4 regions of the Sporosarcina sp. P19 genome follow, and region 3 is predicted to be linked to each of the others. Evidence: riboswitches for the same ligand, from Rfam matches in the RefSeq annotation. Region 3 holds a riboswitch; each other region holds the start of a gene.
What was found. A riboswitch is a leader RNA that binds a small molecule or an ion and turns the genes downstream of it on or off. The one in region 3 is predicted to bind S-adenosylmethionine.
Positions count from the first base shown of each region.

Region 1 (7,477 bases), 130 kb from region 3:
TTTTCAAGGTTAGCAAAGAAAAGTTCATGAAAGAAATATGAACACGGAGGAAACGTGGATGGACGTTCTAAGCGGATATTTTCCTTAGAGCGTAACTTACCAAATATAGTGACGTTGAACTATATGCTCCCAATGCTTTGGTTTTTCTACCGCAATAAAAGAAAGACAGAAGACAGATTCCGATTAATTTCGGAATTTGTTTTCTGTCACATATAATTATTCTCTGTGAAACTTGGTTCTGGTTTAGCTACCCACTTTCTAAACGAAAAGAGTCGTCACTTCATTTTTAACAATCTTCTATAACAATATACGTCGCTTTGACCGGGCCATGCACACCAATGACGAGGTTCATTTCGATGTCGGCGGAGTTACTTGGACCTGTGATGAAGTTGATGCAGGACGGGACTTGCTCGCCATTGTTTAATTTATCTCGAATCATATCTGACGCTTGGGTAATTCTTGGGACTAGCGTGCTTTTAGGAATTAACGCAATATAATGCGTTGGGAGCAAGCTGACGGAACGACCTTTGTCTGCACTACTGAAGAGTACGACCGTGCCGGACTCTGCGAGGGTCATGTCGCTGAATGTGATACCGATATTCGCTTGTTCAGCCAATTCGATATTCTTCACTCCAATTGAAGGATCCCAGCTATTGACTTCAATCTGTTCTAACGGCCACTTTGTCTCTAGTAGGTCCGATAATTCATATTCCTCAAAACGTTCGTCTCTCCATAGAGATAGCGGTCCGCCACCGTAAGCTTTTACGACTTCATCCAGCACAACCGACAACGATTCTTTTGTCGTTTCCACGATATCTGTATGAATTCGCTCGCATTGTACACGTAATACTTCGAGTAATTCATCTATTGAAGCATCCGCTAACACTGTGCGTTGAGGCTGATGTTTCCAGATCGGTTTTTCTACTTTCTCTTTGGGTTCTCGACCTAGTTGTGTCGCGATGGTTTGTAGAAATGTGGCGCGGTTTTGAATTGATCCTACCATGCTTATTTGCCCCCTTCCTGATCATAGAACCAGTCACGGAAACGCGTATTTCCGACAGCCGGGAACTCCCGTAAATCTGTCCAGTCTTTCAGTGGTCCCGGACCTTTTGAAATTCGGTCATTTTTCGTCAATGGTTTCATCGCAGTAGATGCTACCTTTGATCCCATAGAGTACAACGGATTGGAAGAAGCACCGATCCCAAATGCTTTCATTGCCAGTCTTTCGGAAATAGGTGATCGACCTTCTTCTTCCACAATAATGCGTCGATGTGTATGAAGTAGTTCGTGAAGAGGGATTTTCACCGGACAAGCATCCGTGCACGCTCCGCAAAGCGTGGAAGCAAAAGGCAACTCCTTGAAATCGTCGTAACCTCCAAGCAATGGCGATAGCACAGCACCGATCGGGCCTGAATAAATGGAGCCGTATGAGTGTCCGCCAATATGACGATAAACAGGACACACGTTGACACACGCAGCACATCGGATACATTGCAACACCGACTGAAATTCTGTCCCTAAAATTTCAGAACGACCATTGTCGACGATAACTAAATGAAATTCTTCAGGACCATCTACGTCCCCTTCATCTCTAGGACCTGTTAACGCCGTGACATAACTCGTCAATTTTTGACCTACTGCACTTCGTGTCAATAAGCTGACCAGTACTTCGAATTCTTCAAAGGAAGGTACTACCCGCTCCATCCCCATTACCGTAATTTGTGTTTTAGGCAACGCAGAGACTAGTCGTGCATTCCCTTCATTCGTCACGAGGCTAATTGAGCCCGTTTCAGCTATCGCAAAATTGCAGCCAGTAACACCTATGTCTGCATCCAAGAATTCTTGACGCAGTTTTTCACGTGCATGCAAAGCTAATTCTTCAGGTTTAGAAGTATTTTGATAATCTAACTTCTGCTCAAAAACTTCACGAATTTGTTCTCTGTTTTTATGAAGTGCTGGCGCTACAATATGTGAGGGTGGATCATGATCATCTACTTGAAGGATATACTCGCCTAAGTCTGTCTCTATGACTTCGCATCCAGCTTCTTCTAGAACGGCATTTAGATTGATTTCTTCTGTTACCATGGATTTCGACTTCACGACTTTTTTGCCATCTTTTTTCTTTATGACATCCCGAACATAATCACTCGCTTCTTCAGCTGTCTTCGCAAAAAATACATGACCACCACGTTGTGCAACATTTTCACTTAGCTGATATAAATAGTAATCCAAGTTTTCAAGAACATGCTGACGAATTTCTTCTCCGTGTGAACGCCATTCTTCCCAACTACCTAACTCTTCTGCAGCGTCTAGTCTTCTGCCATGCAAACGTTCTTGTGCACTCGCCACTGCCTGTCTCATGAAATCATCTGAAATATTATCCTTTGTTCGATCTGTAAAGTTTTTCTTGCTGAACTTCATCGCCATTGCTATCACCTCACTTTTTTTAATTTACTCGTGATTATTCAATACTTGTGCGATATGCATAACCCTGATCGGCTTGCCCATACGCTCTGCACGCCCTCCAATATTCATGAGGCAGCCACAGTCCGCCCCAATTAAATAATCTACCTCTGTCGCCATGGCACTATCGACCTTCTCATCTACCATCTGTTCAGAGATATCTCCCATCTTAACGGAGAATGTTCCGCCAAATCCGCAGCAATTATGCGCATTGGGTAAAGGGATCATTTCCAGTCCTTCCACTTGATTCAAAAGCTTTCTCGGTTCTTCACTAGCGCCTAGTAATCTCGTCATATGGCAAGACGGATGATACGTCGCTTTTCCTATCAATTTTGCTCCTACGTTTTCCACTTGCAATACATTTACAAGGAACTGAGTGAACTCATACGTTTTATCTGCCAGCTCCTGTGCTCTTGGTAACCAATTGTGATCATCTTTGAATACATCAGGATACAATTTAAACATGGTCGCACAAGATCCTGAAGGTGTGACAACATACTCCGCATTTTCAAATGTCTTAATCATATTCTTCATTGCTGATTTTGAATTTTCTACGTAACCGCTGTTATAAGCAGGCTGTCCGCAGCATACTTGTCCTTTTGGAAACGATAATTCACAGCCTTGTCTCTCTAATACTTCAACCATGTCTTTACCGGCTTCTGCATAGAACATGTCTACAAGACACGTTATAAATAAGCTTACTTTCATCTCACTTCACTCCTTCACTATGACAACGCACGCAATCGACAGGTCATCAGATGACTAACATTTTACATAGCATACTACAAAGCTCTTTCAATTGACAGAGCATTCATATATTTGGCTATAAAAAAATTCACTCAAAAGAAAATGAGTGAATAATGTTATTCTTTTACTGACTTCCAATGATTTATTAGAACAGACTCCACATTCAGAAGATGGGCTTGCATAGTACTTGATGCAATTTCTGGTTGCTGTGATTTAATCGCTAAAAATATGGCCTCATGCTCATCATGCAAACGCTCTACTGTTGCAGTCTCCGAATATAGGCAAATACGACGCGTCTCTCTCATCGATTCACTCATCAGTCCCGCAACTTGGCTCAACAAGTTTACCAACAACGGATTTTTTGTTGCTTCTGCGATTGCAAAATGAAAGTCCAAATCCGCTTTTTCACCTAGCAAAATATCCCCGGCATGCTGTTTCATTTCATTGAGTGCTGTTTCCATCTTTTTCAAATCGTATGATGTACGGGATTCTGCTGCATTCGCTGCGGCTCCGGTCTCAACTATTTTTCTCACAGCTAATAAATATTGAATATCCTGTTGATTCATGAGCATGGCACTCTGTAACGGGAAGATCATATCGACGGGTGAGAATTCCTTGACATAAGTCCCCTCTCCCTGTCGCATTTCAATAAGCCCTCTAGCACGTAATGTTGATAAGGCCTCGCGAATTGTTGATCTGCCAACAGTAAAGTTTTCAGCCAGCTGCTGCACAGAATCCAATTTATCACCTGGCTTTAACTCTCCGGACTGAATGGAATCCAATAAACTATCCGCCACTTCTTCATATATTTTCTTCGGTTTAATTTGCTTATATTTCATGTTGCTCACTCCGTCCTATCACTTATCAAGCGCGATTTCTCCAGTTGTAGCAGGTTCCTTTTATGCTTTTTCCCATCTCGATAGCCTGACAATCCTCCACTTTTTGCAATCACACGGTGACAAGGCACCACGATCAATACAGGATTCTTGCCTATTGCAGATGCTACAGCGCGAACAGCTGATGCTTTCCCTATCTGTTCTGCAATTTCTGAATAGGTTACGACTTCATCATAGGGTATCTGTTGTAGCATTTCCCATACTTGCAGTTGAAATGGTGTTCCCTTTAAATCAAGAGGCAGCGCTAAAAGATCGTTAGTCCTCCCCGAAAAATACCCTTTGAGCTGATTGCTATAGACTTCAAGCTTTGCTTCGTCTTCCTTTAATCCTTCATTATCAAGTCGCTTAGCCCAATCCTTCAGTTGTTCTAAACTATTTTCGGCTAGCCCCACGTAGCAAAGTCCCTTTTCTGTAGCAGCTAGTATTACTGACCACCCGTCGAAATTAAATCGTGTCCAATAAACCAGTGTGTCCACTCCCTTTATCCGAATAATTTTAAGCCAACAGCACCGAGAATAATGAGCGATAAAAAGAAAAGGCGTTTGACGCTAGCAGATTCTTTGAATATTAAAATCCCCATCAATACAGCTCCAGCTGCTCCTAAACCGGTCCATACTGCGTAGGCTGTACTCATCTGAATTTCACGCATAGCAAGAGACAGGAAAACAAAGCCGAAACCAAATATCCCGACAATGAGTAACAATCTTTTAATAGAACGTTTTTGTAAATAGTAATTGATGCTTACCACACCAAAAATCTCGCCGAGACTGGCAATAGCCAAGTACACCCAAGCCATCGTCATCCACCTCCTTCAGTATCTACTTGTTCATCTGTAGTCAACTTGATGCCAACTACCCCGATGACAATTAATCCTATAAAGGTCAGCGTAACCCATGTGAAACCTGCTTGAAAGACGAATATATCCACCAAAAGGATTGCCGCGGCTCCCGACCCGGTAAAGACTGCATACACCGTGCCTGAAGGTAATTTTTCGCATGCCTTGATAATGAAATAAAAGCTTAATACAATGGCCACACCTGTTCCAGTCCATTGAATTGCCGTTTCAGAGTAACGGAGACCGACTACCCAGAAAATCTCTATAACAGCCGCTAGGGCGACATAACTCCAAGCCAAAATAAATATCTCCTTTCTGTCATGAATAGCTCTATAAGTATAGCAAATCTTTTGCTATAACAAAAAATCAGCCGATGACGATAAAAGGAAGCTTGCTTCTAGTATATCCGCATGATAGAATAAATCCGTCAACAGTTTTTCCTATATTGTGAATATTCTTATCGAGAGAGACGGAGGGATAGGCCCAGCGATGTCTCAGCAACCAGCCTCAGGCACGGTGCTAATTCCAAGGGTGACACCACCTTGAAGATGAGAATACTGTATACACTTGTATGTTCGAGGGCCTATTCGAAAAGAAGAGGTTCTTTTTTATTTTGCTGGGGGGGATGGATATTCATGACAAACAATGGATTAGAAACCAGATTAGTACAACTCGGGAACCACAGTGATGAGAAAACCGGAGCAGTCAATACGCCTATTTACTTGTCTACAGCGTACCACCATGAAGGTCTAGGGAAATCGACAGGATATGATTACACACGAACAAAAAATCCTACGCGTTCTATCTTAGAGGATGGTATCGCAAACTTGGAATCCGGTGATCAAGGATTTGCGTGCAGTTCCGGAATGGCAGCCATTCAACTAATTTTATCCTTATTTAAGTCAGGTTCAGAACTACTGGCACCTGAAGACTTATATGGCGGCACCTATCGTTTATTTAATCAATATGAAGAGACGTACAATGTTAAGACGCGATACTTATCGTTCGATGATGTTTCAGAAGTCGAGCAAGCGATTACTGATCGCACAAAAGCAATCTTCTTAGAAACGCCAACAAATCCATTAATGCAAAACATAGCAATTAGGACGTATGCTGAATTGGCGAAAAAGCATGGCTTATTGCTAATTGTCGATAATACATTCCTAACCCCCTATTTCCAGCGACCTATTGAAGAAGGCGCAGATATCGTCATTCATAGCGCAACGAAATATATCGGTGGACATAATGACGTACTAGCAGGTTTAGTCGTCGCAAAGGGTGAGGAATTATGCGAACGTCTATTTACTAACCATAATGCGATTGGCGCTACATTGTCCCCTCTTGATTCATGGCTTGTCGTACGTGGTCTGAAAACATTACATTTACGCATGAAACAGCATGACGCAAATGCAAAAGCGATGGTATCTTATTTAGAACAAGAACCTCTCATTGTCGACGTGCTCTACGCTGGAATCGGTGGTATGTTGTCATTCCGAGTAAAGAATAGTGAATGGGTAGGACCATTCCTTGAAAACATGAACCTCATTTCATTCGCCGAGAGTTTGGGCGGTGTGGAAAGCTTCATCACGTATCCGACTACACAGACGCATATGGATATCCCATTAGAAGAACGTAATCGCCGTGGGGTGGATGATCGTCTGCTACGTTTCTCGGTCGGCGTAGAAGATGTAGAAGATATAATTGCTGATGTGAAACAAGCACTTTATGCTGCAAAGGAAGTAGTAGAAGGCGTAAAAGTTCAATAATATGAAACAGCACAACTCGAACCGTCAGTACAACCCTGACAGTTCGAGTTTTTTTACAATCAAAACAAAAGCTAAACCCTTCAATAGTTAGACGTTAAAGTATATAATGAAATAAGAACGCACGAATAAATTGGAGGCGAGTTTGTTGAATCGACTAGAAAACAAAGTAGCAGTAGTAACTGGCGCAGGGTCTGGAATTGGACGAGAAATTGCTGAACTATATGCGCGTGAAGGTGCAAAACTCATCATCGCAGATATGAATATAGAAGGTGCAGAAGAAACTGTCCAGACGATCAAAAATGCTGGCGGTGAAGCGCTAGCAGTTAAAACCAACGTAACAGTTGAGGAAGACGTACAAAAAATGATTGATACAGCAGTCGAGCAATTCGGTACACTTGATATTCTAGTGAACAATGCCGGTATTATGGACAATATGTACTCTGCGGCTACAGTGCCTGATGAAGTATGGGATAAAGTATTAGCAATCAACACAACAGGTGTTATGCGTGCAACTCGTAAAGCATTAGCTATTTTCGAAGAGAAAAAAGCAGGTGTTATTGTCAACATGGCTTCTATTTCAGCGGTAACAGGTGGTCGGGGCGGACTAGCCTACACTGCATCAAAACACGCCGTTGCAGGGATGACAAAAAGCGTTGCTTCTCAATACGGTCCGTTAAACATCCGCTGTAACGCAATTGCCCCAGCACAAATCCCAACTAATATTACAAACGGCTTGACTCAACCAGATGCATTCGGCATGAAGCAAGCAC
Region 1 is NZ_PDYR01000007.1:139,770-147,246, reverse strand. Features, by position in the region: gene CSV74_RS09720 (LutC/YkgG family protein) at 287-1,003, opposite strand; gene CSV74_RS09715 (LutB/LldF family L-lactate oxidation iron-sulfur protein) at 1,006-2,427, opposite strand; gene CSV74_RS09710 ((Fe-S)-binding protein) at 2,452-3,171, opposite strand; gene CSV74_RS09705 (FadR/GntR family transcriptional regulator) at 3,327-4,049, opposite strand; gene CSV74_RS09700 (methylated-DNA--[protein]-cysteine S-methyltransferase) at 4,055-4,582, opposite strand; gene CSV74_RS09695 (DMT family transporter) at 4,588-4,902, opposite strand; gene CSV74_RS09690 (DMT family transporter) at 4,905-5,240, opposite strand; SAM riboswitch class I at 5,396-5,496, shown strand; gene CSV74_RS09685 (methionine biosynthesis PLP-dependent protein) at 5,577-6,707, shown strand; gene CSV74_RS09680 (glucose 1-dehydrogenase) at 6,853-7,477, shown strand, end outside.
Region 1: it holds a riboswitch for S-adenosylmethionine, as region 3 does, so the genes downstream of both, CSV74_RS09685 (methionine biosynthesis PLP-dependent protein) here and CSV74_RS09100 (MFS transporter) in region 3, are expected to answer to the same signal.

Region 2 (7,477 bases), on a different contig from region 3:
CAACTATTAATTTAGAACTAATCATAACACGTCAAAAACTATTGTCAATTGCTTTTCTCGGAAATTAAAAAAACAGTTAAATACGAACGTCATTATTGAATTATTTGTGAACGTTCGTGTTTGGAGAGTTAATTATAAAAAAACATCTTTAATTGAACTGAGTGAAAGGAATTTGCTTAAGTCGTCTAAAGAGAAGAAGTACAGATAAAAGTGTTATAGTGAGCTTATACTATTCGTGAAGAGGAGTGTTGGAAATTGAAAAAATTAGAATCTCTAGAGCAATTTGAGCAACTTAAACAGGAAGAAAGAGTAATTTTCTTATTCACTGCAGACTGGTGTCCAGATTGTAGAGTGATTGAACCATTCTTGCCTACACTAGAAACTGAGTTTGCAGAGTATGAGTTCATCTCGGTTGATCGTGATGAATTTATAGACCTTTGCAGTCAGTTGGATATATTCGGTATTCCTAGTTTCGTGGCATTTAGCGAAGGAACAGAAAAAGGTCGTTTGGTAAGTAAGAATCGTAAAACTAAAGAAGAGATTGAGGAGTTTATTAATAGTTTAACGTAATGCAATAATTCTCTGTGAGTGGATCAAGAGACAATCAAACAAAAGGACTGAAGACAACTGTAACTGTTGTTTTCGGTCCTTTTTTATAAGAAAAGATTCTACAATAGTTCTTATATATTTGTATTATGTGAAATCTTTCAGCTGCTCTATAAGGATTTTTGCGCCTCGTGGACTGATGTATAGACCGTTCGACAATTGCTTGTTTTCATCCATCACATCGCCGGTGATAAAACATGCTCTGTTGACCTGATATTTTCTCAATATAATTCTGTCATCCTCTACGAAAATTTCGATAGGGTCACCTTGATCGAGCGACATAGAATTCCGAAGTTCTTTTGGAATGACAATCCTGCCGAGATGATCAACTTTACGAACTATACCTAAAGATTTCATAAGCTCCTCCTCGAAGAAAAGTAGTTGGTATTTTCTATTATACACAAAAATAGACCATCTACAATTTACAAAACTAAAATGCGCAGAACAATTTGATAATTCTGCTATACAATTAAATTATTAATGCTATAATAGTCAGTAATTAAATATTTCTTATCAAGAGAAGCTGAGGGAATTGGCCTGATGAAGCTTCAGCAACCTCTGTGCATACAGGAAGGTGCTACCTCCAACAAGATTGTTGTCTTGAGAGATAAGAACGGTGAACAGTCAACCCTCATTTTCTTATCTAATAGAAATGAGGGTTTTTTGTATAGAATTAGTAATAATAGAACGTTAAGGGGGAAATAGTATGCCGATTAATATACCGAAACATCTACCAGCAGGAGAATTATTGAAAGAAGAGAAAATCTTTATTATGGATGAAGAACGTGCCACAACACAGGATATCCGTCCAATCAATATTTTGATTTTGAACTTGATGCCTGAAAAAGAGAAGACCGAGTTACAATTGCTTCGATTGCTTGGAAATACACCATTACAAGTGAATGTCACATTCCTCAATACAGCATCCTATGTTTCAAAAAACGTCAGTCAGACTCATTTAGAAACCTTCTATACTACGTTTGAACATGTTAAAGCTCGTCGTTTTGACGGTATGATCATCACAGGTGCGCCAATCGAACTTTTACAATTTGAAGATGTAGTCTATTGGAAAGAGTTAAAAGAGATCATGGAATGGACAAAAACGAACGTTACATCAGTGCTCCATATTTGCTGGGGGGCACAAGCGGCCCTTTATCATCATTACGGAATTGACAAGTTCGAGTTATCAAAGAAATGTTTTGGAGTATTTTCACATGATATTACCGATCCGACAGTGAACTTGGCACGCGGATTCAATGATGTATTTGTAGCGCCACACTCACGCCATACGGGGGTTTCATTAGAAGAAATAAAGAGTCATCCCGATTTGACTCTACTTTCCGCTTCTGAAGAGGCAGGTGCATTCATTGTGATCTCAAATGACGCAAAGCATATTATGGTAACTGGACATTTAGAGTACGATGCACATACCTTGGGGGATGAATATGCTCGCGATGTAGAAAAAGGTTCTGATATTGACATTCCTGTAAATTATTATCCGAATGATGATCCATCAAAAGAACCTATGAATACTTGGCGTTCCCACACGCATTTATTATTCTCTAATTGGCTTAATTACTACGTCTACCAAAAAACTCCTTACAACTGGAGTTAAAAGAATTGCAGTATAAATTCCTATAGTTTGCACATACTCCGACTACTGGAGGTGTATGCAGTGAACATAAATGAATTTTGGGAATTGGCTTTTTGGGAAATGACTTTACGAACGGTGATTTCATTTATTGTACTGTTGATCTTAGCGCGCTTCATGGGGAAGAAACAAGTGTCTCAGCTGACTTTCTTTCATTATGTAACAGGCATAACGATTGGTTCGATTGCAGCCAACTTGGCGGGAGAGTCTGAAACACCTTTCTTAAATGGCTTATATGGAATGGTTTTATGGGCAGTGTTAACGATTATTGCTAACTTTTTATCATTCAAATCCATCAAACTTCGCGTATTACTCGATGATAAACCGATAATTGTCATTCAAAATGGAAAAATTCTAGAAGGTTCCATGCGTAAATTACGGTTGAGTTTCAATGATTTAAATATGTTGCTTAGAGAGCAGTCGGTATTTTCAATGAAGGATGTCAATTACGCGATATTCGAAACAAATGGTAATTTGAGTGTCATGCTAAATGAGGGTGAGAAATATGCGACAAAGAAAGATGTCAAAGCACCATCACCAATGCCCAAATATATTCCGACTGAAATTATTACTAATGGGAAAGTAGAAGAGAAAAGTATGCGAGAGCTTCAATTGACCGATACTTGGCTAACAGAACAATTAAAAAAGCAGGGGATTTCTAAGCCTGAGCATGTTCTCTATGCAGAAATTCAGACAGATGGTAGTTTATATATTAATACATTAAAATCGACTTAACGTGGAGAGCTCTGACATAATCAGAGCTCTTCGCGTTTTTATAATATTTCCCAATTTCTTTGTTTGGCCACAGTAGCAAGTTTTTCATCTGGACGAACTGCTACAGGAGAGCCAACTTTCTCTAAAACTGGAAGGTCGGAAATGCTGTCTCCATAGGCAAAGCTATTGTCCCAGTCGATAGTTTCTCCTAGTAGTGCTTGGTAAATTTGTTCGTTTTTACGTGTACCTTGAATATGTAATAAGGGCTGATCCATTGCAAGTTGTTCGCCATTTGAAGGGATGTCTGTGCCAATAATTCGATCAAATATCAGGTGACTTGTAACTGCTTTTAAGAAAGGAGTATAGGCTCCAGAAACGAGCAAGACATGGTATCCATCTTTTCGGTGCTTTTCCAGTCGATTGATGACTTGTTCGTTAAAGTCCGGCATCATAACGTTATGCATGCCTTTGAAAAACTCATGTAGTTCCTTCATCGTTAATGAGTCTAAGGCTTTAAGATAAAGATGCATCGAGCGCTCTTTCATGACAGATTCAGGCAGTATTTTTAATTTATAGCGAATGTAAAGTGGTAATATCGAACGATAGAACTTTCTATAATACTGCTTGTACGTAGGATGATTTTTTAATTGCTCCATGAGTAATTTAAAGGTTTCTTTAGTGTACAACGTACCATCAAAATCAAAGATCGCAACTTTCATATAGACACTCCTCTTTTGTATGCTTCTACTTAGTATACAAATATAACGAGTGTAAAAGCAAAAAGCAGATGGAGAAAAACTCCATCTGCTTGAATCGTTAACTTATTGAAGGTTGTTTGGCATACCCGGTTGACCTTGCGAAGGCGCAAAAGAATTAAGTAACATATTCATATCCTGATCATTTAATTGTGGAACTTGATAATATTGATGTTTGTTTTGGTAAATGGACAACTCATATGCCATTTCTATACAGTTGGGCACAGAATCTGCAAGTACACGGCGAACGACTGGATTACATACTTCTAATGAAGCAGCCGTTTTGCCTGTAGCGCCTTCTTTTGTAGCGCCCAACAAAAAACCGGAGATGATTTCATCACTAATTTCACCTGTAGATTGAATAGGTTTAGACGGTGCTTTTTCTTTCATGCCGTAAATGAAATCGCTGCCTGCTTTCATTTGATAGCGCTGTGTAGGATGTGAAGGATCTTTGCCTGTCTTAAAACTTTCGACAAGGATATTGTACTCATCCAGCGTGAATCGGTATTGTCGATCAAGAATATCGAGAAGTTCTGGATCTTGGACATGTGGACGTAAAATCATTGCTTGATTCAATGCTCCAACGGTCGCGCTTAATATCTCTTTAACATCAAATAACTCATGTCCCCCGTGATTCATCGATGGGGGTACCTGTCCACCTTGCATGTGTTGAGATGTTTCAAATTGATTTGTCAAATTTATTTCCTCCTTCAGTTGTCATGTACATCGAGAGTAGTATGTGAAATCATCGAAATCCTATACATATGAAATGGCATTCACGACTCATGCATAGTTCGTAACGCAACATCATATCATAAGGATAGAACTCAAGAAGGGTAGTGGGGATACATGCAGATTCATGTAGTTTCGCAAGGGGAGAGTTTATATGAAATTGGTAACATATACGGTGTGCCATACGAGCAAATAGCAGATGCTAATGAATTAGAAAGCGAAATACGATTAGCTGTGGGACAAGCGCTTGTCATTCCAATAATAGGTTCTTATTACTGGGTGCGACCTGGAGATAGCCTATATACAATTGCACAGAGATATGGTTTAACAGTTGCGCGCTTGGCGCAAATTAATGCAATCGACCCTACTAGAAGGTTAATGATCGGTCAGCGTTTGTATATACCACAAGAAGTGAAAACGTTGATTGATTCATTATTATATGTAGAACCGCGTAATCCTGTCAGTCAAGATATGCTGGCGGAAGTTCGTGAACGTGTGGATGGTCTCACGTATCTCGCGATGTTTAGTTATGAAGTACAACGTGACGGTTCACTCAAAGCACCAGCTCTAGCAGATATTCCGACTATCGCCAAAAATGCAGGTACTGAAAATATACTAGTGCTGACGAATTTAGAAAACTATTCCTTCAGTGCGGATTTAGCGCATGTAATTTTTACCGATCAAGCTGCACAAAACCAAATGATTCAAAGTGCCATTGAAGTAGCAAAAGAAATCGGCTATAGTGATATTCACTTCGATTTTGAGTTATTATTCCCTGAAGATCGCGAATTATACAATCAATTATTACGTAATGCGCGTGATCAAATTCATAAAGCGGGCCTGACAATTTCCACAGCACTTGCACCAAAAGCTGGGGAAGTAACGACAGGTATTTATGGCGCCCATGATTATAAAGCACATGGAGAGATTGCAGATTTCGTTGTATTGATGACGTATGAATGGGGATATACGTATAGTGCACCACAAGCTGTGAGCCCAATCGGTCCAGTCACAAAAGTAGTGGAATATGCCGTAAGTCAAATCCCGAATGAAAAAGTGTTTTTAGGACAAAATCTATACGGTTATGATTGGACAGCTCCATTTGGTCAATCGGACAGTAAAGCTGCCAGAGCATTAAGTCCACGGATGGCGACTAATCTAGCAATCGAGCAGAATGTCGCTATTGAATACGACGCATTAGCCCAAGCGCCACATTATACGTATTACGATGAAACTGGAACCGAACATGAAGTGTGGTTTGAAGATGCACGAAGCATCAACGAAAAGTTTAACTTGCTGAAGAAATTTAAGTTGCGTGGAATCATGTACTGGAAACTCGGGCTAGCATTCCCGCAAAATTGGTTGTTATTAGAAGATCGCTTTACTATTCGCAAGCGATAAATATAGGAGCCTTTCCTTAAATAAAAGGAAAGGCTCTGTCATATGAGTTGTCACTCGTTATTTAATAATTTCATAGCGCTTTGGAACACATCCATATCTGGATTTACGAGTAAAGCAGGTAGGAAAGCAAAAGTCATGATGAGGAGGAGGTTCGCTCCTAGGATTGATCGAATTGTACCTGTTTTCTTTGTCATGGCGCTTCGCCTCTTTCTTTTCGTATTGTTCTCACTAATATGTGTATGCGCTTACATTTAGAACTTCACATAGTTTGTTTGAATAGTCTAATAATACTATGAATTCAGTCGAATGTAAATGATAAAGTTTAATATAGTACATAAAATTGACACAAAAGTTAAGTCAAAATTGAGATATTCTAAAAAAATCTTGTAACTTGCTATCTTTTCAGTGATAATATTGGAATACAAAGAAATATTTCGAACAATTAAAATTCAATTTATATTAGTAGAATTTACTCTTTTAACATACAAGTATTTTGAAATCATAGTCACTGAGTAAATGAGCGACTGGTCAGTCAACAGTTTTTAATTAACAACTAAGGAAAGGGATGATCGCAGATGACAAAGGTTGATGAGGTAGAATATAATAATCGCAAACGAGCAAATGATTACGTTCATAATGTATATGAATTGGTGAAAAAAAGGAATCCAGATGAGAAGGAATTTCTACAAGCGACAAGAGAGATTTTTGATTCTCTTCGTCCCGTCTTTGCTAAGCATCCCGAATTCATGGAAAACGGAATTCTTGAACGAATTACAGAGCCAGAAAGAATTATTTCCTTCCGCGTAGCGTGGGAAGATGATAAAGGTAAGGTGCAAGTAAATAGAGGTTTCCGCGTTCAGTTCAATAGTGATCTTGGACCTTATAAGGGAGGACTTCGTTTCCACCCATCTGTAAATAATAGTATTATGAAATTCCTCGCTTTTGAGCAAATCTTCAAAAATGCTTTAACAGGACAGCCAATCGGGGCAGGTAAAGGTGGATCTGATTTCGACCCAAAAGGGAAGTCTGATCGTGAAGTCATGCGCTTTACGCAAAGTTTCATGACAGAACTTAGCAGACATATTGGACCGGACATCGATGTGCCAGCAGGAGATATTGGTGTTGGTAAACGTGAAATCGGCTATTTATTTGGACAATACAACCGGATTAAAGGTGGCTATGAAGCAGGTATTTTAACTGGGAAAAATCCTGATCATGGTGGAAGTCTTGGTCGTAAAGAAGCGACTGGTTACGGTACAGTGTACTTTGTTGATGAGATGCTGAAAGAAAACAATCTTTCATTGGAAGGTCAAACTGTTGTAGTTTCAGGTTCAGGTAATGTTTCGACGTATGCTATGGAGAAAGCTATGCAACTTGGAGCGAAAGTTGTGGCATGTAGTGATTCTGATGGCTATATCTACGACAAGAACGGAATTGATCTTGAATTAGTGAAAGAACTAAAAGAGTACGGCAATAAACGTATTTGGGAATATACGAAAGAACATCTTGATGCAGAGTATCATGCAAATTGTACGGAAATTTGGTCTATTCCATGTGATATTGCACTACCATGTGCTACACAAAATGAAATTGATGAAATTGCTGCACATATGCTAAT
Region 2 is NZ_PDYR01000009.1:53,172-60,648, reverse strand. Features, by position in the region: gene CSV74_RS10840 (thioredoxin family protein) at 256-570, shown strand; gene CSV74_RS10835 (AbrB/MazE/SpoVT family DNA-binding domain-containing protein) at 694-963, opposite strand; SAM riboswitch class I at 1,114-1,220, shown strand; gene metA (homoserine O-acetyltransferase MetA) at 1,313-2,221, shown strand; gene CSV74_RS10825 (YetF domain-containing protein) at 2,288-2,992, shown strand; gene CSV74_RS10820 (HAD family hydrolase) at 3,031-3,690, opposite strand; gene CSV74_RS10815 (spore coat protein) at 3,793-4,428, opposite strand; gene CSV74_RS10810 (LysM peptidoglycan-binding domain-containing protein) at 4,576-5,859, shown strand; gene CSV74_RS16765 (hypothetical protein) at 5,910-6,053, opposite strand; gene gdhA (NADP-specific glutamate dehydrogenase) at 6,435-7,477, shown strand, end outside.
Region 2: it holds a riboswitch for S-adenosylmethionine, as region 3 does, so the genes downstream of both, metA (homoserine O-acetyltransferase MetA) here and CSV74_RS09100 (MFS transporter) in region 3, are expected to answer to the same signal.

Region 3 (7,477 bases):
CTCTCCTTCTTTGATGGATGATCTAACATATTCTACAGGGAAGCTGGATTGATCTTGCCTAAAGAATATAACTTCATCATTGTTCGTATTGTTTTCATTGTAAATAATATTGACAGGTTTACCTATTAGCTCGTTCTTAATCTTATACCCTAGCATCATGGCTGCGGCTGGATTACAAAAAGTAATAACGCCATGTAGATCCAGCCCGAATATCCCTTCACCTGCCGAATGAAGAATCAGTTCTTTCTCTCGGCTAATCCGCTGTAATTCTTTCATGGCCGTTTCAAGTTCGTTATTCTTTTCCGTTATCTCTGCGGTCCGCTGTTCTATGATCAACTCTTGCTTTTCCATATTCAATAAGTTCAATAAAGTGGAAGCCGTTGTATCTACAATAGATTGCGTCAGTTGCTGACTGGCCTGGGAGTAATTCGGACTCCTTTGTTGAAGGTCTGCAATAACTATTAAACCCAATACTTTCCCCATGGAAACGATAGGAAGAATAAACATCGATTGAATACCGAAGTATCGACATACTTTATGGTTCACTCGATCATCTGCATAGACATCGGGAATGTGTTCTGCTTTTTTAGATGCAATGACTTCTTGGAACACCTTATCATTTTCATCGTCAAACTTTATCTCGTCATGGGATTTTACCCACGCTTCTGCAGACCAATTACTATTACGATTAATGGTTGCAGGCTTAATCTTCATATGCACCGATGGATCGATTAAATGTACACCTATATTATTGTTTCCAAGCACTCTTTCTATATATAGAAAACATATATCCAGTGCTTCCTGCATGGTAGAACAGAGTGATAAATCGCGAGTTATATCTAACAATAATTGCTTTTCCTGAATAAGTTCTTCTTTATTCGTTAGCAGCTTGGCATTCTGAATAGCAACAGCAGCCATATTGACATAGGACTGAACTGTTTGAATCTCAAGCTCCGTTAGATTCATTGGTATTCCATAGTCGAACAAGAACACTAATCCAAATAATTCTGTCTCTACAGTAATGGGTAAAACTAATAGAGATTTTATCTTAAATCCTTCAACTGCTCTTGGATCGGGTCGATGATCTTTGGATGTATCCGGTATATATATCGTTCTTTTCGTTTCAATTACTTCTTTCGCCAATAAATCGAAGTCGGTATCAATTATATGCATATCGAGTGTCATGCCGTTGATCACTTCGGGCTTTCCTACGAACCCCCTAAATGATCCGTCTTGTTGTGGCAAATAAATTCCAACCGAGTCACATCGGACAATCTCTTCTGATATAGCAGTAACTACGTGATTCAGTACTTCTCTTAACTCTAACTTTGAATTGATTAACTTTGTTATATTCGCTAGACGAAGATATCTTGTTTGATCCTTCACTATTCGTACCTCCTCTGCTCAAGTATTCTTTATTTATAGTGTAGTAGATACCCTCATCTGAATCGAGAAATAACATCTTACTCTATTATTCGAAAAGATATTCAAATAGCCTTTCAATAGATGTGAACCATCTATATTAAATATATAACGAACAGGAATATTTTGTATAAGCATAAAGTAGCATTCATAAAATACTCCCTCAGCAGTAAAGTGGTTACCAAAAGGATAAAAGTTTAGATTTTTAGTTTCTGAGCAAGTATATTACACCTCCTACTCCCAAACAGGTGCAAAGTACCCACGAAAGAAAGTTTCATCACAATGTTGTAGGGGAATGATAAATTAACTAAGTCAAATATTCGAGGTGTATTATGTTCTTTAATGGATGGGAAACTCTTCTACGAACTGTTGTAGTCGGTGTTTTAAGCTATATAGGATTAATTTTCATTTTGCGTATATCAGGTAAACGTACGCTTTCCAAGATGAATGCATTCGACTTGGTTGTGACAGTCGCACTCGGGTCAATCTTAGCCACCATTTTATTAAGTAAAGACGTAGCTCTTTCGGAAGGTTTGACCGCTTTCATTGTTCTGATAGGTATGCAATATATAGTTGCCTGGTCATCTGTTCGATTTCGAATTATTAGCAAACTGATTAAATCAGAGCCAAAACTATTGTTTTATGAAGGTAGTTTTTTGAAGGAGACAATGAAATCAGAACGAATTTTGGAAGAGGAAATATTCCAAGCCGCACGTTCCAGTGGCTTAGGCTCTCTTGATGATGTGTCGGCCGTCATACTAGAAACTGATGGCAGTATTTCTGTCATTCAATCTGAAAGCCAAACCTCTTTTTCTACACTGTCCAATCTTATAAAGGATAAGAAATAATTACTTAAAAGTGTCTGCTTGAAACATTTATAAGTGTTTCCATAGTACTTACTACTAAAAAGGGTTGCTTGTTTTTTGAATTCAGAGTTCAATGTTGTACGGGTACTTTTTATTAATTCCCCCATTTCAAACAAAAAAGGCAGCGCTTTATGAAAACGCATGCCCACTTTATCATTCCTATTATTATCCCCAGTGCTTGGCTATGAATTCATTGCGCCCTGAACGTGCACGGTTATCTGTGTAATGTTCCTCTTCTTTTATGTAATAGTCTTGATGGTATTCTTCTGCTCGGTAGAAAGTTTCTGCGGGGCGGATTGTCGTGACGATAGGCTTAGTAAAAATGCCACTTGCAGCTAGGTTTGCTTTCGACCTCTTGGCAATTTCCCGTTGTGCATCTGTGTAATGGAAAATGGCGGTTGTATAGGATGATCCGCGGTCGTGAAATTGACCTTCTGCGTCTGTCGGATCGATTTGTTGCCAGAATACTTCGAGCAATTTCTCATATGGGAATAAGACAGGATCAAACGTAATTTCAACAACTTCTACATGACCGGATGTGCCTTTTTTTACATCTTCATACGTTGGATTATCGAGATGTCCGCCCATATACCCTGACACGATATCTTGGACGCCTGGCCATTCTTTAAACGGTTTCACCATGCACCAGAAGCATCCGCCTGCAAATGCTGCTTTTTCAAAATTCTTTTCAACCATTGCGAACATCTCCTTTATTATGAATGCGCGTGCCCAACTTCCCTAAAACCAACGACACATCTGCTTTTTTAAAGGAAGTTGAAAACAATCCAAATAGTTTTTAACCTCTTTTTGATTGGGCACCTGTTACGCCATACTATCATCTTTTATCTCTTTCCATCTATTAATAAAAGTCCCTCTAATCTATAACAAAAAGATAGAAAGAATTATCCACATATCCTACAATCTAGATCAATAGCATGTTATTTTTCAAATTGAATGTGAGTATTTCATCTATCGACGACTTTGTCAATCACCGGCTAGCCCAAGGTGATTTTACGAGGTAACTAGCAAAGTTTTCTCCTTTATCTTTCCACCTTCTTCTTCCGGTATACGAATGAATTTAACGATAATCGCACTCACTAAGTAGAGAGCACTGAAAATCCACACGACCCCTTCTGCTCCAACAAGCCCGATAAATGTCAAGGCAATCGCAGGAGCTACGAATGTCGATAGACCCGCAGAAAAATTCAACACGGACATTGCCGCACCTTTATCTTCACCCGCCACGGATGGTACTAGTGCACCAATCGGAACGTAGCCTGCTACTAAACCGCCCCAAATGAATCCGACAATGCTCGTCATAACAATGCTGCCATTTGTAATTACTGGTATATAAAATAATAGTGGCGTGAATATCGCACAACCGATACCACCAAACCAAATAATTGTGTTTTTCCAGCCGAATTTATCTCCAATGAAGCCGAACACTAAATTAAAGATAATGTTTCCTAAGAAAAATGTACCCCATAATTGTAGCCAAGCAGTTGTTTCAATACCGTGCTGTGCCATATGCATTGGTAAGAATACTGGGAATCCATAAACGCTTAAGCTATTAATAACGCGGACAATCCCACCTGCAGCAACCCTCGGATTCGATTTCAAAATGGTGATACCTTTCAATAATTCTTTGACTGCTTCTTTTTTGTTTGCGAGTTTTTTCTTTTCAAACTTGTCTTTATTGACCACTATAGCTAAAACTGCACCAAGACATACCCAGAATATAGATGTCCACATAGTATTGATGTAACCGAAATGTTGGATTGCAACACTTGAATACCACGCGCCAAGTACCATCATTCCCGCACAAAAAACAAACCAGAACCAACCAACAGCAGAACTCAATTTACTTTGTGGTGTTTTATAAATGACCCATGTTAAGAAGGAATAAGCAAATAGCGGATAACCAAAACCTTTAATAAAATAAGTCAGAAGCATAACCGGATAATTCATCGTTGAAAAACCATATGTAATAAACCCTGCTGTACCGATAATATAGACGGCTAACCCAATTGCCATTGTACGTTTCGGCCCAAAAACATCTACGCAGACGCCTGAAAACCAGGAAGACAGCGCAATCGAGACTCCGTATACTGTGAATATAGCTGCTGATTGTTGAATGGTTAATCCACTTTCAATTAAGAATGGACTTAACCAACCCGCTTCAATTCCATCTCCCATCATGAACAACATAACACCGAAAAAGCCCCATCCTAAGTTTTTTGTAATCCCTATTTTCTCCAACATATCAATACTCTCCATTCCTGCTTATGTATTTTGCATTTTCTTTAGAAAATAAAAAACCTTCCCGTAAAGACGGAAAGAGTAGTTGGCAATTATCGCCAGCGCAATATAAATATGCGATCCTCTTTCTATCTCTCAAGCTACGCTTGCTGGATTTGGCACAATGATGTTGCCGAAGTTTCATTGGGCCAGTCCCTCAACTTCTCTCGATAGAAAATAATATGAAATTGGTAGAAAATTATTAAAATTGAACTAATGAAGTTACTGTACATAATAATTAATTCAAAGTCAATTGATTATGGGAACTTTCTAAATATACTATCTCTAATATGGTATACTAACTCACATAAACTATTTGTTTGAGTCAATTTACTAATAGAGTATTTTTCATCAAAATCAGAAAAAAGGTTGATTTACACTTCAACATACGCTTTCCTCTACCCCAATGGATGTACTCTATTTTTAATAATTATTCGATTATTAAGCTTCAATAATATTAGGATTTCATAGTAAATTTTGTAATTGCAAAATTAAATCGTTAGAAAGGACTTGTGTAATGCAATCGTATATTGATGTAGAAAATGGTATCGTTCCCTCGGTTTGTTCTCTTGATTGTCCAGATCAATGTGGATTGCTTATTCATAAAGAAGCCGGGAAAATTGTTAAAATTGAAGGTGATCCTGAACATCCAGTCACAAAAGGAAGTATTTGCAACAAAGTTCGGCATATGGCTGAAAGGATTTATGATCAAAATCGAATTACAACCCCTTTAAAACGCATTGGGGAAAAAGGCGATGGTCAATTCGTTCCAATCAGTTGGGAAGAGGCCATTACAACTATTACAAATCAGTGGAATAAAATAATTTCTGAAGAAGGTCCAGAATCGATTCTTCCTTACAGCTTTTATGCAAATATGGGAAAACTCAGTTCTAAAGGAATGGATCGTCGTTTCTTTAATCGCCTTGGTTCCAGTCAACTGGACCGGACGATTTGTTCAGTCGCCGGCGAGGCCGGCTACAATTACACAATGGGCGGGCGTTATGGAACGGATCCAGAAGAGATGACGGAAACGAAATTATTTATTTTTTGGGGGATCAATGCGGTTAGTACCAATATGCACCAAATCATGATTGCCCAAAAGGCGAAAAAAAACGGCGCGAAAACTATTGTCATTGACGTCCATAAAAACCAAACTGGACGCATGGCTGATTGGTTCATTCCCATTCTACCTGGAACTGATGGAGCGCTTGCACTCGGAATTATGCATGTTCTTTATAAAGAAAAGCTAGTCCATCAAGCTTTTTTGGAACAGTACACAATCGGTCATGAAGCGCTCAGCGAACATGTAAAGTACTACAATCCGCAAAAGGTTTCCACTATTACGGGCGTGCCGGAAGAAGATATTTATAAATTGGCACGAATGTACGGTAACATCTCTCCTTCCATGATACGCATTGGCAATGGATTGCAGCATCATGATAATGGCGGCATGATCGTTCGGACCATTACTTGCTTGCCTGCTTTGACTGGGCAATGGGAATTAAAGGGCGGAGGAGCAGTCAAATCAAATTCCGACTATTTGACGCATAATATTGCCGCATTAGAACGGCCTGAACTTCAGAAAAAACCAACGCGGAAATTCAATATGAATTTATTGGGACAAGCATTACTGAAGGAACAACAACCGATTCGCTCTTTGTATGTCTATAATAGCAACCCCGCCGTTGTCGCACCGGATGCCAATAAGGTCCAGGATGGCTTAGCACGCGAGGATTTGTTTACGGTGGTCCATGATTTGTTTTTGACGGATACTGCCTTGTTTGCGGACATTGTTCTGCCTGCGACATCCGCTTTTGAAAATACGGACTTTTATACATCTTTCTGGCATCACTACATCCATTTGCAGGAACCTGTCATCGAAAAATACGGGGACAGTAAATCTAACCCGGACGTTTTCAGATTGTTAGCGCAAGCAATGGGTTTTGACGAGCAACCCTTCCTAGAAAATGACGCCGAAATGATCGATCAAGCGTTAAGCGATTTGTCCAATCCTCATTTATCTGAAGTATCGTATGCTGCATTAAAGGAGCAACGCTATATGAAGGCGAGTGGGACAGGCGATTTATTGAACCAATTAAAGACGCCGAGCGGAAAAATCGAGTTGTATTCAGAACAAATGAAATCAGCAGGATTACCGGCCCTTCCTACGTATATTCCGATTGTTCAAGATTCCGATTACCCTTTACTGTATGTACCTGCAATTAACCATAATTTTATGAACACGATTTTTTCGAACAATGAAAAACATATCCAACTTGAAAAAGCTCCTAAATTGTTCATCAATCGACACGATGCGGAAAGGCGAGGAATCGAAGACAATTCGACTGTTCGAATATGGAACGAGCGCGGGGAATGTATATTCACTGTCTCTGTCGGCGAGCAAGTCCTTCCCGGAGTTGTTGTCAGTCAAGGTATTTTGGGAGATAGTTCAGGTCAAAAACACCTTGTGAACGCTTTAACACCAGACCGAATTGCTGACATGGGAGGTGGCGCAACGTTTTTCTCAGGACGTGTTGAAGTGGAGAGTTTATAACTTGAAGAAACGGATCAGAATTCCTGCTGTATAAAAATGAGCCTCTTATGAACTATCCCAAGAGGCTCATTTCGTTCTTATACTGTCCCAACAATACCCCATTGGTCGATGGCGCGCTTCAAAGTCTCTGACGTTTTTGCTATTTATTCGATTCATTTGTCTTTGGCGTTAATTGCCGCCCGGAATTCACAACAAAATGATCTCCAAAGTCTTTCAAATATTAAACGCTGCGCACGAAATTTCATGAATGTTTAAACATTCAAGTTTGTTTTTCACACTATGACTTAATTAACCCTTCCCATCATTCGGGAAATCCTCATCTTTCCCAGATGTTGCG
Region 3 is NZ_PDYR01000007.1:13,565-21,041, reverse strand. Features, by position in the region: gene CSV74_RS09115 (bifunctional diguanylate cyclase/phosphodiesterase) at 1-1,389, opposite strand, end outside; gene CSV74_RS09110 (DUF421 domain-containing protein) at 1,755-2,270, shown strand; gene msrA (peptide-methionine (S)-S-oxide reductase MsrA) at 2,454-2,984, opposite strand; gene CSV74_RS09100 (MFS transporter) at 3,300-4,550, opposite strand; SAM riboswitch class I at 4,673-4,763, opposite strand; gene CSV74_RS09095 (molybdopterin oxidoreductase family protein) at 5,104-7,140, shown strand.

Region 4 (7,477 bases), on a different contig from region 3:
ATAACGCAGAGTAGCACGGCCTACTGCAGCAAGCATCAGTTTAGCTTCACGTTCTGTAATGACTTCTTCTTCAATTAAACGGATAATGACATCTTCCGCCATAGTAGATGACGCTTCACTCTCTAAAATCTCTAACGCTTGTTCAAGTAAGTCCTTGCGGGAGTTGGTACGTACCCTGTAAATCCGGATGTAGCCTCCGCCTCCTCGCTTAGACTCAACAGCGTAGCCTCTCTCGACGGTAAACCGGGTTTTGATCACGTAATTAATCTGTGATGGTACACATTGGAATTTCTCAGCAATCTCATTTCGTTTGATTTCAATAGAAGCGCTATCTTCCTCTTCTATAATCGACTTCAAATATCCTTCTATAATGTCAGAAATATTACGCATCTCGTCACCTCTTTTCGCTCGTTCATCTAGTTGACTTTGACTATCTTTGACTTGATTGTATCGCAGAAATCAGGCAGGATGCAATTCATTTGTTTGTATGTATACATGATTACGTTAAAAGGAAACCTGTTGCTAGGTTGTCACAACAGGCTATTAATTATTCAATTAGTCACCGAACAAAAACAAGACGAATACTTTTCACTTACGGCCAACTACTGCAATCCTCCTAAATAGAATTCTGAATGAATAGAAAAAACTGAAGAACAGATCCACATAGCGGATTGTCTTCAGCACAAGGTATACGTATATTTACTCATTCTCTATTTATATAGTGATAGGTTCTTTGCGCAACGGTTCGAGATCGACTACGAAGCCCATGTCTTCAAGCATTTTTTGATCTTGATCATTTTCTTGACCGGCTGTTGTGAGATAGTCACCGATGAAGATAGAGTTTGCAGCGTAGAGGCCTAGTGGCTGCAGGCTTCGCAAGTTGACTTCACGTCCACCCGAAATACGAATTTCTTTGCTAGGGTTGATATAGCGGAATAGGCACAGGACTTTTATGCAGTAGCGTGGATCCAGTTCTGATGTCCCTTCTAATGGTGTTCCATCAACTGCATGCAGGAAGTTCACAGGTATTGAGTCTGCGTCCAGTTCGCGTAGGCTACGCGCCATGGAGATGATATCTTGCTTTGTTTCCCGCATGCCAACGATGACGCCTGAACATGGAGATATGCCCGCTTCTTTGGCCAACCCTACAGTGTTTACACGATCATCGTATGTATGCGATGTAGTTATACTTTCGTGATGCTCTGCGGATGTGTTCAAGTTGTGGTTGTAGCGATCTACGCCCGCCTCTTTCAAACGGGTTGCTTGGCCTGGCTTCAAAATACCTAGGCAAGCACATACCGTCATTCCTTTGTGTTTTTCTTTTATCTGCTTAACAGAATCAATGACTATGTCCAGTTCACTGTCACGCGGTCCCCGTCCACTTGCTACGATGCAATAGGTGCCCGCTTTATTAGCGGCAGCACGTTCTGCACCTTCTAGTATCTCTTCCGATTTCATCATCGCATACTTTTCGACAGGTGCTTTTGAAATGATGGATTGTGCGCAATAACCACAGTTCTCCGGACATAATCCTGATTTCGTATTGATGATCATATTCAGCTTTACCTTATTTCCGAAGTAATGTGATCGAATCGAGTACGTCGCGTGCAGTAATAATAGCAAATCTTCATCTGGGCTATTCAATATTGCGAGTGATTCCTCATCAGTTACTTCATGCCCTTCCAGTACTTGAGTAGCCAGCCTTTGGTAGTTCATTATAGCGTACGCCTCACTTTCAAGTGTTTTGAGATTCTAAACGCGAATATGCCTGACAGTACAGCCAGAATTAGATCTTTTGGCAACGGAGGCATCATCCATAGCCATGCGATCTTGTAGGTAAACACGTCTGGTGCAGCAGCCCACATCTTGTACGCAAAATACATCCAGCTTGTGCCTACTATATAGTTGATTGCCGTAGCGACCAGTGCCGCGGTTATATAAGCAGGCATGGTCTGACTTCGCTCGACAATCTTCCCGGCTACATAAGCTATTAAAATGAACGTAAGAATAAAGCCAAACGTCGGACTCAAGATCTGACCGAAGCCGCCTGAAAATTTAGCGAAGACCGGTGCACCTGCTAATCCTATTAACATATATACCGTCATAGATAACGCACCTAGACGACTGCCAAGTAATAGTCCTGATAAGATTGCGAAAAACGTTTGCAATGTAATAGGTACTCCACCAACTACTAAAAACGGCACAAAGGATGTAATATTTGCTCCAATCATCATTAATGACGCGAACATCCCACTGTATACAATGGTTAATGCACTAAACCTACTTACCGGTTGCCTCTCCGTTGCTGTCGCCATCATGTCACCTCTTTTATATTAGTTATCATAAAAACAATAATAGTTAACACACAATATGTCAACACCTTTTATTTTATAGTTAACCCATAAAAACAAATAAAAAAAGACTGCAGCAAAATGCTGACAGCCTACTTCTTCTCATCAATCTGTTCTTCTTTTTCTTTACGAAACAAAACGCTTGAGATCAAACCACTGAATATAGCAGCCGCAATTGTAATGTACACTCGCATATCATAAGCAACTTCTTCGTAATTGCTACCTATCATAATCCAAGCAATTGTACCTACAAGAACAGCGATTGGAAATGAGTATTTAAAGAATCGCATAATTCCTCACCTTTTCGAGTTGTTTCATTGATTTTAGCATATATATCGCAATTTCTCTATGCTCTAACTCCGCACTTCGAACTTCACCAAACATTCACTTGACGATATCCAACAAAGCCGCTATGATGTGGTTAGAATAATCTAAATAATTGAATAAGAAACATATCTTATCAAGAGAAGCTGAGGGACTGGCCCTTCGACGCTTCAGCAACCAGCCATATAGGCAAGGTGCTACTTCCAGCAGTCTGTCAAATTGACACTCTGAAAAGATGAGAGGGAACTAGTCATTGAGATTACAAAGCCTTCTAATATACTTGAAGGCTTTTTTTGATTAGAAAAAGCAAAGGGGAGATGGAATTATGTCATTGCTAGATAAACTACAAACAAACGTCTTAACGGCAGATGGTGCAATGGGGACGATTTTATATTCTTACGGAATTGATTACTGTTATGAAGAACTAAACGTAGAAAAGCCTGAAATTATAGAGCAGATTCACCAAGACTACATCGCAGCCGGCGCAGATATTATACAGACGAACACTTACAGTGCAAATGCGAACAAATTAGCTCGCTACGGATTAGAAAGTCGTGTAACGGAATTCAATAAAGCGGCCATTCAAATTGCAAAACGCGCAGCAGCACCTGGGGGACAATTTGTACTCGGTACAATTGGCGGCCTGCGTGGCATACGTAAAAGCGATGCTACATTGGATGAAATAGAAAAAGTCGTACTAGAACAAGCCAATGCATTATTGGCAGGTGATCCGGATGGTCTTCTATTGGAAACATATTACGACTTTGAAGAGTTATCATCTGTTGTGACAACGTTAAAGAAAATCACGGATGTTCCATTGATCGCACAAGTTTCTATGCATGATCCCGGCGTATTACAGAATGGGCTTTCATTAAATGATGCACTTCATCAACTTGAATCTCTTGGAGCAGATATCGTAGGTGTCAACTGTCGCTTAGGCCCTTACCACACGATTCAAGCATTCGATAATGTTACATTACCGGAAAAAGCATTTTTATCCGCATATCCAAACGCCAGTCTATTAGATGTGGAAGATGGGCGTATTGTCTATGAATCAGAAGCAGAATACTTCGGACGCGCTGCTGTATTACTTCGTGATCAAGGCGTTCGGTTGATCGGTGGATGTTGCGGGACAACACCTAAGCATATTAAAGCAGCGAAAACACAGTTAGCGCGACTTGCACCTATCACAGAAAAGGTCGTACATCCGGAAAAGCCTATCGTGATTCATGAAGCGGGACCTACAAAACATCAACCTCTTCATGAAAAAGCGAAAACAGAGCGTACGGTAATTGTAGAACTAGATACACCGCGCCACTTGGAAACAGAAGATTATATCAAGGGTGCAAATGTGTTATATGACGCAGGAGTTGATGCTATAACAATGGCAGATAATTCCCTTGCTTCCCCTCGCATCAGCAACATGGCGATGGGCTCAATCGTTAAGATGAAACATAATATCCGCCCGCTTGTACATTTAACGTGCCGTGATCACAATCTTATCGGCTTACAATCACATTTGATGGGACTCGATGCATTAGGCATTCACGATATCCTAGCTGTAACAGGCGATCCGACAAAAGTTGGCGACTTCCCCGGTGCAACAAGCGTCTACGATGTATCCAGCATGGAGTTATTGCAGTTAATTAAGAAATTGAATGAAGGGATTTCGTTCTCCGGTAAGCCATTGCGCAAGAAAGCAAACTTCTCTATTTCAGCAGCTTTCAATCCGAACGTACGCGTAATTGATCGAGCTGTACAACGACTCGAGAAGAAAATTGAAGCGGGTGCAGACTATTTCATCACGCAGCCGGTATACACGAAAGAAAAGATTATCGATGTATACGAAGCCACAAAACACTTGGATACACCGATCTTCATTGGCATCATGCCATTGACAAATATACGAAATGCAGAGTTCCTGCATCACGAAGTACCAGGTATCAAGCTTTCAGAAGATGTGTTGGAAAGAATGCGTGAATGTGGAGATGACCGTGAAAAATCAACTGAAACGGGTCTTGAAATCGCAAAAGAATTGATTGATACAGCAGCGCAGTATTTTAATGGGCTGTATATCATCACACCATTCCTCCGTTACGATATGACATTAGAGTTGTATGAGTATATTAAGGAAATAGATCAGAAGAAGAAGGAGAGGGAATTAACACATGCAGAGACATCCTATTGAAGAGCAACTAGACAAACGAATCCTGATCATTGATGGTGCGATGGGGACGATGCTGCAAGCGGAAGATTTCTCAACGGAAGACTTCGGCGGAGAAGAATATGATGGATGTAACGAATACCTAAGTGTGTTACGCCCCGATGTTTTAGAGAAAATTCACGATGAATATTTAGAAGCTGGTGCTGATATCATTTGTACAAATACATTTGGTGGTACCCCCCTTGTCTTAAATGAATTTTCACTCGGTCATCGTGCAGATGAAATTAATGCAAAATCTGTGGAAATCGCGAAAAAGAGTGCAGCGAAGTTTTCTACACCAGAATGGCCACGTTTTGTCGCAGGTGCGATCGGACCTACAACAAAGACGCTTTCGGTTACAGGCGGCATTACGTTCGATGAACTATCCAATGATTTCTATGTGCAGGCAAAAGCTCTTGTAGAAGCTGGCAGTGACTTGATACTGATGGAAACGAGTCAGGATATGCTAAACGTGAAAGCCGGAACGATTGGTATTAAAAAAGCGTTCGAAGAGCTTGGACGTGAAATTCCTATCATGATATCAGGGACGATTGAGCCGATGGGTACAACACTTGCTGGACAAAGTATTGAAGCGTTCTATATTTCCATTGAACATGTCCACCCACTTTCGGTCGGCTTAAACTGTGCGACAGGTCCTGAATTCATGACGGACCATTTGCGTTCATTATCTGACTTAGCGACAAGCTATGTAACTTGTTATCCAAATGCGGGATTGCCAGATGAAGAAGGACATTATCATGAGTCTCCTGAATCTCTATCGAAAAAGCTGGAAGGCTTCGCTGAAAAAGGCTGGTTGAACATGGTTGGCGGTTGCTGCGGTACAACGCCTGATCACATTCGCGCAATTCGTGAGGCAGTAAAAGATAAGTCTCCACGCAAGATGCCGGAAAATCCTCTTGGTCATGCCATTTCAGGGATTGAACCTTTGCTTTACGACGATACATTGCGTCCGTTATTAATCGGTGAACGTACAAACGTTATCGGTTCACGTAAATTCAAACAATTAATTGTAGAAGAAAAGTTTGAAGAAGCTGCTGAAATCGCACGTGCACAAGTAAAACGTGGTGCTCACGTATTGGATATTTGTCTTGCGAACCCTGACCGTGATGAATTGTACGATATGACTCGCTTCATGAAAGAAGTCGTGAAAAAAGTCAAAGTTCCTCTCGTCATTGACTCTACAGATGAAAATGTCATTGCAGAAGCATTGAAATTCTCGCAAGGTAAAGCAATTATCAACTCTATTAACTTAGAAGATGGTGAAGAACGCTTTGACGCTGTACTTCCTTTAGTAAAAAAATATGGAGCAGCTGTCGTTGTCGGAACGATTGATGAAATTGGAATGGCGGTCACGAGGGAACGTAAGCTGGAAGTTGCGTTGCGTTCTTATGATTTACTCGTCAACAAATGGGAGATTCCGCCCGAAGATATCATTTTTGACCCACTCGTCTTCCCTGTTGGTACAGGTGATGCGCAATACATCGGATCAGCTGTAGAAACAATTGAAGGAATTCGATTAATTAAAGAAAAACTTCCACGCACCTTAACGACTCTCGGTGTCAGCAACGTATCCTTCGGGTTACCGCCTGTTGGCCGTGAAGTGTTGAATGCTGTGTACTTGTATCACTGTACACAAGCAGGTCTCGATTATGCGATTGTCAATACAGAAAAACTTGAGCGCTTTGCTTCGATTCCAGAAGCTGAAATCAAGTTGGCGAACGACTTGCTGTTTACTACAACAGACGAAACACTAGCTGATTTCACGGATTTCTATCGTGGTAAGAAAAAAGAGAAGTCCGAAGATGATATTCCGAAAACTGTGCCTGATCGTCTCGCGTACTATGTAGTAGAAGGTACGAAAGAAGGTTTAATTCCTGACCTGGAAACTGCTTTGAAAACATACGATGCACCACTTGATATCATCAATGGGCCTTTAATGAAAGGAATGGCTGAAGTTGGACATTTATTCAATGACAACCAGCTGATCGTAGCGGAAGTTCTTCAAAGTGCTGAAGTCATGAAAGCTTCTGTTTCCTACCTAGAGCAGTTCATGGATAAGAATGAAGACGATAGCGGAAAAGGTAAGATTATCCTGGCGACAGTAAAAGGTGACGTACACGATATCGGGAAAAACCTCGTAGAAATTATCTTAAGTAATAACGGATTTAAAGTGATAGACATCGGAATCAAAGTTACTCCAGCTTCATTAATTGAAGTGATCCGTAAAGAAAAACCAGACATTGTTGGCCTATCAGGTCTTCTCGTAAAGTCTGCACAGCAGATGGTGTTGACGGCACAGGACTTTAAAGCAGCAGGAATCGATACGCCAGTAATGGTTGGCGGTGCCGCTTTAACGAGACGCTTTACTGAAACGAAAATCGCACCCGAGTATGATGGCCCGGTTATTTTTGCAAAAGACGCGATGCAAGGTCTTGATTTAGCAAACCGTCTTCAAAGTACTGACAAAGGAGCGTTACTCGAAGAATTAGCGAATAGTATTGAGAAACGCGAAACGAATGATGCGATTAAAGCAAGTCGGGGTTCTACAGCAGTCGCAGTAAAGCCACGTCCTGTGAAA
Region 4 is NZ_PDYR01000006.1:155,169-162,645, forward strand. Features, by position in the region: gene CSV74_RS08925 (CtsR family transcriptional regulator) at 1-390, opposite strand, end outside; gene bioB (biotin synthase BioB) at 715-1,716, opposite strand; gene CSV74_RS08935 (biotin transporter BioY) at 1,716-2,315, opposite strand; gene CSV74_RS08940 (hypothetical protein) at 2,444-2,641, opposite strand; SAM riboswitch class I at 2,806-2,917, shown strand; gene CSV74_RS08945 (bifunctional homocysteine S-methyltransferase/methylenetetrahydrofolate reductase) at 3,001-4,863, shown strand; gene metH (methionine synthase) at 4,844-7,477, shown strand, end outside.
Region 4: it holds a riboswitch for S-adenosylmethionine, as region 3 does, so the genes downstream of both, CSV74_RS08945 (bifunctional homocysteine S-methyltransferase/methylenetetrahydrofolate reductase) here and CSV74_RS09100 (MFS transporter) in region 3, are expected to answer to the same signal.